Regions from separate parts of the Pelomonas sp. SE-A7 genome, predicted to be linked through region 2. Evidence: predicted binding sites of a transcription regulator. Region 2 holds the regulator's gene; the other holds the start of a gene.
What was found. The regulator sigma-54, encoded in region 2, starts transcription at its own class of promoters, with help from an activator protein. The targets are predictions, from matches to a motif close to TGGCANGNAANCTGCTTT.

Region 1 (3,501 bases), 1.0 Mb from region 2:
CTGATCTGGGCCGCCGGCATGATGGCCGTGGTGCTGGCGCCGCTGCTGATCGTCGCCACGGTCTGGCTCTACATGCTGGTGTTCGCCTTCTCGACCGCCTGGTTTGCCCACTATGCCTTGGCCGCCCTGCAGGCCTCGCGGGCAGCGGCCATGCCGCCGCCATCACCCGTTGAATTGCAGCCGCTGGTGCCGCTGGCATGAAACGGATCGGCCTGATCGTCATCGGCGACGAGATCCTGTCCGGCAAGCGCCAGGACAAGCACCTGGCCAAGGTCATCGAGCTGCTGTCGGCGCGTGGCCTGCAGCTCTCCTGGGCTCGCTACCTGGGCGACGAGCGCGAGCAGATCGCGGCCGCCCTGCGCGAGGCCTTTGCCGGTGGCGACATCGTCTTCAGCTGCGGCGGCATTGGTGCCACGCCCGACGACCACACGCGCCAGGCCGCGGCCCTGGCCCTCGGCCGCGAGCTGGTGCTGCATCCCGAGGCGCGCCAGCGCATCTGGCAGCGCAGCGTGGAGATGGCGGCGGAGAAGGGCGAGACGCCCGACCCGGAGCATCCCGACACCCTGCGCCGCTTCAGGATGGGCGAGTTCCCGCAGGGCTGCGAAATCATCGAGAACCCCTTCAACCGCATTCCGGGCTTCTCGGTCGGCGAGGTGCATTTCGTGCCGGGCTTTCCGGTGATGGCCCATCCGATGATCGAGGCGCTGCTGGACGGCCGCTACGCAGCCCTGCACCAGGCGGTTGCGACGCGGGAGCTGTCGCTGATCGTCCAGGGCGCTATGGAGGCAGCGCTGACGCCGCTGATGGAAAGCATCGAGGCAGGCTTCCCCGGCATCAAGGTGTTCAGCCTGCCCAGCGTCGACCATCCGCAATGGGGCCGCCATATCGAGCTGGGCGTCAAGGGCGAGGCCGGCAGCCTGGAGGCGGCCTATGCCGCGCTGAAACAGGGTCTGGCCCAGTTTGGTGCCACGGTAAGCGCCGAAATGGTGCGCTGATCCCCGGCAATGGGCACCATGGCGGTGCGCCTATCCCGGTTGGCGGGTCGGTCGGGCGCATAATCCGCCGCCAAGTCCTTTGTGCACCAGAGAAAGGCGGGCAAGGCGCCCCGAAGCGGCCCCTGTCACGCTACTGGCACGCAATCTGCTTAGTTTCCCGAGGTAGCGCGCCCGCAGGCGCGCTTCGCCGAATACCCACCGAACCCACAGCGCTAGGAGCTATTGATGGCCAAGACCGTCGCCGACGTGATGAAGCTGGTGAAGGAGAACGAAGTCAAGTTCGTCGACTTCCGCTTCACCGATACCCGTGGCAAGGAACAGCACGTGTCCGTGCCCGTTTCCCATTTCGACGAAGACAAGTTCACGTCGGGCCACGCCTTCGACGGTTCGTCGATTGCCGGCTGGAAGGGCATCGAGGCTTCGGACATGCTGCTGATGCCGGATCCGAACACCGCCAACGTCGACCCCTTCTTCGAAGAGCCGACGCTGATCCTGACCTGCGACGTGATCGACCCGACCGACGGCAAGGCCTATGAGCGCGACCCGCGTTCGCTGGCCAAGCGCGCCGAGGCCTACCTGAAGTCCTCGGGCCTGGGCGACACCGCCTACTTCGGTCCGGAACCCGAATTCTTCATCTTTGACTCGGTGCGCTGGGGCAACGACATGTCCGGCTCGTTCTTCAAGATCGACTCGGAAGAGGCGGCCTGGAACACCGGCAAGGACTACGAGCACGGCAACAGCGGCTACCGTCCCACCGTCAAGGGCGGCTACTTCCCGGTGCCCCCGGTCGACAGCGGCCAGGACATGCGCTCGGAGATGTGCCTGATCCTGGAACAGATGGGCATCCCGGTCGAGGTGCACCACCACGAGGTCGCCAACGCCGGCCAGATGGAAATCGGCACCAAGTTCAGCTCGCTGGTCCAGCGCGCCGACTGGCTGCAGCTGCAGAAGTACATCATTCAGAACGTCGCCCACGCCTATGGCAAGACCGCGACCTTCATGCCCAAGCCCATCGTCGGCGACAACGGCAGCGGCATGCACGTGCACCAGTCGATCTGGAAGGACGGCAAGAACCTGTTCGCCGGTGACGGCTATGCCGGCCTGAGCGAATTCGCGCTGTACTACATCGGCGGCATCATCAAGCATGCCCGCGCGCTGAACGCGATCACCAACCCCGGCACGAACTCGTACAAGCGCCTGGTTCCTGGTTTCGAAGCCCCGGTCAAGCTGGCCTACTCGGCCAAGAACCGCTCGGCCTCGATCCGCATCCCGTACGTGGCCAACCCCAAGGGCCGCCGCATCGAGGCGCGCTTCCCGGATCCCTCGGCCAACCCGTATCTGTGCTTCGCCGCCCTAATGATGGCCGGCCTGGACGGCGTCGAGAACAAGATCCACCCGGGCGAAGCCGCCACCAAGGACCTGTACCACCTGCCGCCGGAAGAAGACGCGAAGATCCCGACCGTCTGCCACAGCCTGGACCAGGCGCTGGACTACCTGGACAAGGGCCGCTCGTTCCTGACCAAGGGCGGCGTGTTCACCGACAGCTTCATCGATGCCTACATCGACCTGAAGATGCAGGAAGTGACCCGCTTCCGCATGGCCACGCACCCGGTCGAGTTCGACATGTACTACAGCCTGTGATCACTGGCTGATACAGAAGAGGGGACGGTCTTGACCGTCCCTTTTACATTCATGCCCCACAATCCCGCCCATGAGCTTCTACCCGCAAGCTGCCCGGCACCTGCTGCCGGCTCTGCTGCTGACCCTGGCCGGGTCGGCGTCCGCTCAGGGCGTGGTCTACCGCTGCCCCGGTCCGCCGGTGCTCTACACCGACGCGCTGACCGCCAAGGAGGCGCAGGAGAAGGGCTGCCGGACCATCGAAGGCACGCCCATCACCGTGCTGACGCCGGCACGCCGGCCGACGCCTGCGGCCAGCGGCGCCCAGCCGACCACACCGCCGGGTGCCCGGCCGCCCGAAGGCCGCGTCGAGGCACCGCAACAGCGCAACCGCGACAACGAGCGCCGCGCCGTGCTGCAGACCGAACTGCGCGAAGCCGAGTCCCGCCTGTCGGCCACCAAGGCCGAGTACAACAACGGCACGCCCGAGCGGCGCGGCGACGAGCGCAACTACCAGAAGTACCTGGACCGCGTGGCCGAACTCAAGGCCAGCATCACGCGCCAGGAGAACGACATCGAGGCGCTCAGGCGCGAGATCGGCAAGCTGCCCTGATCGCCGGCCGGCGCCACCAGCCGGGAGCGCGCCATGATGAGTGACGAGGGGCGGAGCAGCTTGCCGCAGCAGTACGCCGGCCTGGACATCCTGGCCACCATGGTCGTGGTGGTGCAGCCCGACGGCCAATGCCTGTTCGCCAATGCCGCGTTCGAGAACGTGATGCGGCTGTCGCGCCGGGCGGTCATGCAGGGCAATCTCTACGACTGGCTGGTCGATGCGACCCGGCTGCGCGAAACCGTGCTGAGCGTCTCGCGCAACAACTATTCGAGCAGC
Region 2 (3,501 bases):
TCGCGCTGCTCCGAGCCCGAGGCATCGCGCACGGCCGCGGCCTTGCCGCGCACCTCGATCCGTTCGCCATAGGGCGGGTTCATCATCAGCGTGCCGCCCAGTCCCGCGGGCAGCTTGGGCGCCGGGCGTTCCAGCGCATCGCCGCCGTTGAACTGGATGTACTGGGCCACGCCGGCCCGCTCGGCATTGCGGCGGGCGAAGTCGACCATGCGGAAGGCCACGTCGCTGGCGTAGATGGGCACGGCCGGCGCATGGATGCGTTCCTTTGCGGCCTGCTTCATCTCGGCCCAGCGGGCGCGCAGCGCGGCGAAGGGCTTCTGGCGTTCGAAGGCGAAGCGGCGCTGCAGGCCGGGGGCGATGCCGCAGGCGATCTGGGCCGCCTCGATGGGAATGGTGCCGGAGCCGCAGCAGGGGTCGTGCAGGGCGCCGCCGGTCTCGGCCGTGCCCTGCCAGCCGGCCGCCGCCAGCATGGCGGCGGCCAGCGTCTCTTTCAGCGGGGCATCGCCCTTGTCCAGGCGCCAGCCGCGCTTGAACAGCGGCGCGCCCGAGGTGTCCACGTAGAGCGCGGCGCGCTCTTCACTCAGGTGCAGCACCACGGGCAGGTCGGGCTCGCGGGTGTCCACGCTGGGCCGCTCGCCGGTCGCGTCGCGGATCGTGTCGCAGATCGCGTCCTTGATGCGCAGCGTGGCGAAATTGAGGCTGCGCAGCGGCGAGCGCTGGGCCGTGGTGTCGATCTTGATGGTCTCGCTGGGGCCTATCCAGCGCGTCCAGTCGACCTTGCGGGCCAGGGCATAGAGGTCGTCCTCATGCCGGTAGCCGCCCTCGATCAGCTCGACCAGCACCCGCTGGGCCAGGCGGCTTTCCAGGTTGATGCTCAGCACCACCTCGGCCGGCGCCTTGTGCACGGCCACGCCGCCGCGCAGCGGCTCCAGCAGGCCGCGCGGGAACAGGGCGCGCAGCTCGGCCTCCAGCAGCGGTTCGACACCGCCGGGGCAGGAGACAAAGAGTTCTAGGGATTCGGGGCGGGACATCGGCGGGCCAGAGGAGACAAGGCAAAGAAGCGCCGATTGTCCCCCAGGCCCCGGCTCACAGCGCCTTGCGCAGATTGGCCGGCGCGATCTTCAGCGCCTCGCGGTACTTGGCCACCGTGCGGCGGGCCACCTGGATGCCCTGCTCCTCCAGCATCTCCGACAGCGAGCTGTCCGAGAGCGGCTTGTTCGGATCCTCGGCATCGACGAATTGCTTGATCAGTGCCCGTACCGCCGTGCTGGAGGCATTGCCGCCGGCCTCGGTGTTGAGGCCCGAGCCGAAAAAGTACTTGAGCTCGAAGGTGCCGTGCAGCGTAGCCATGTACTTGGCCGTGGTGACGCGCGAGATGGTGGATTCGTGCAGGCCCAGCTCGTCGGCTATTTCTCTAAGCACCAGCGGCTTCATCGCCAGCGCGCCATGCTGGAAGAAGCCCTTCTGGCGCTCGACGATGGCCTGCGAGACCCGCAGGATGGTGTCGAAGCGCTGCTGGATGTTCTTGATGAACCAGCGCGCCTCCTGCAGCTGGCCGCCGAGCGGGCTGTTACTGATGCCGCCGCGGGTCTGGCGCAGCGCCTGCGCATAGAGCTCGTTGATGCGCAGCTTGGGCGCGACCTCGGGGTTGAGCATGACCTTGAAGCCGCGGCCGCTCTTCACCACGATCACATCGGGCACGACGGCCGCCGCCTCGCCCCGCGCGAACTGCCGGCCCGGCTTGGGTTCCAGGCTCTGGATCAGGGCCTGCGCCTCGCGCAGCAGCTGCTCGTCGGCGCCGGTCAGGGCCATCAGCTTGCGCAGGTCGCGCCTGGCGAGGTGTTCAAGCAGGCTCTTGCAGATCAGGATGGCGACAACCTGCACCTGGCTGCGCGGCCGGGCGCGCAGCTGCAGCAGCAGGCATTCCGACAGGTCGCGGGCACCGACGCCGGTGGGCTCCATGCTCTGCAGCCAGCGCTGGGCCACCTTGAGCCGGTCCAGCAGCTCGTCCAGTTCCTCGGCGTCGGCCGCCTCGCCGGCCAGGGCGGCGGCGATCTCTTCCAGCGGGTCGGCCAGGTAGCCGTCCTCGTCCAGCGATTCGATCAGCACGAACAGCGCGGCGCGGTCTTCCTCGCTCAGCGACATGCCGGCCATCTGCTGCTTGAGGTGATCCTGCAGGCTGATGCCGGGCCCTTCGGACTCGGGCCGCTCGCCGTCGTCGTCGCCCGCGGGAGCGCTGCTGCCGGGGGTTTCGCGGATGCCGTCGAAGTCGTCGCCCTCGGTGCCGTTCTCCCAGTCGTCGCGCTCGGTGGTGCCGAAGTCCTCGGCCTTGATCTCGGCGCTGGTCTCGCCTTCACCGGCGGGCGAGGCATCGGGCTCGTCGGCGGCATTGCCGCGGATCTCGCTCAGCTCGGGCGCGGTGACGGCATTGCCGAACTCCTCGTCGGCCTCCAGCAGCGGGTTCTGCGCCAGCATCTGCTCCACCTCCTGGTGCAGCTCCAGCGTCGACAGCTGCAGCAGCCGGATCGACTGCTGCAACTGGGGCGTCAGCGCCAGGTGCTGACTGAGGCGGACCTGTAAGGTGGGCTTCATCTCAGTGCAGCGCCATCGGCCTTACATCCGGAAGTGTTCGCCGAGATAGACCTTGCGGACGTCGGCATTGGCGACCAGCTCGTCCGGCGTGCCTTCGGCCAGCACCTCGCCCTCGCTGATGATGTAGGCGCGGTCGCAGATGCCCAGGGTCTCGCGGACGTTGTGGTCGGTGATCAGCACGCCTATGCCGCGCGCCTTCAGGAAGCCGATGATGCGCTGGATCTCCAGCACCGCGATCGGGTCCACACCGGCGAAGGGCTCGTCCAGCAGGATGAAGCGCGGCTGCGTGGCCAGGGCGCGGGCGATCTCGACGCGCCGCCGCTCGCCACCGGACAGGGCCGGCGCCGGGCTGTCGCGCAGCTTCTCTATCGACAGCTCGTGCAAGAGGCTGTCCAGCATCTCGTTGGTGCGGGCCTTGGTCCAGGGCTTGCCGTTCTCGTCCTGCTGCAGCTCCAGCACGGCGCGGATGTTCTCCTCCACCGTCAGCTTGCGGAAGATCGAGGCTTCCTGTGGCAGGTAGGACAGGCCCAGGCGCGAGCGGCGGTGGATGGGCAGGCGCTCCAGCGCTTCGCCGTCCAGGCGGATCTCGCCGGCATCGGCGCGCACCAGGCCCACGATCATGTAGAAGCTGGTGGTCTTGCCGGCGCCGTTGGGCCCCAGCAGGCCGACGACCTCGCCGCTGTCCACGGCCAGATGCACGTTCTTGACCACGCGGCGCACGCCGTAGGTCTTCTGCAGGCCCTCGGCTTCGAGCCGGCTGGGCTGGCCGGCGGTCATGGCTTGCTCCAGGCTCATTGGGGCTTGCGCGGAGCGGTCTGCAGGGTGCTGCTGGGTTTCAGCGGCACGGCCGGGCTGCTGGCGGCCGACGCAGCGGCCTCGGCGGCGAGCCTAGGCGTGAACACATGGCGG

Region 1: a site for sigma-54 is predicted at 1,130-1,147, ahead of glnA (type I glutamate--ammonia ligase). Genes of this name have one in related genera too.

Annotation. Positions count from the first base shown of each region.
Region 1 covers NZ_JAUASW010000001.1:1,857,393-1,860,893, reverse strand. The annotation lists gene QT382_RS08365 (EI24 domain-containing protein) at 1-201, shown strand, start outside; gene QT382_RS08360 (competence/damage-inducible protein A) at 198-995, shown strand; gene glnA (type I glutamate--ammonia ligase) at 1,221-2,636, shown strand; gene QT382_RS08350 (hypothetical protein) at 2,707-3,225, shown strand; gene glnL (nitrogen regulation protein NR(II)) at 3,259-3,501, shown strand, end outside.
Region 2 covers NZ_JAUASW010000001.1:2,891,514-2,895,014, reverse strand. The annotation lists gene QT382_RS13055 (THUMP domain-containing class I SAM-dependent RNA methyltransferase) at 1-1,031, opposite strand, end outside; gene QT382_RS13050 (RNA polymerase factor sigma-54) at 1,087-2,592, opposite strand; gene lptB (LPS export ABC transporter ATP-binding protein) at 2,614-3,369, opposite strand; gene lptA (lipopolysaccharide transport periplasmic protein LptA) at 3,384-3,501, opposite strand, start outside.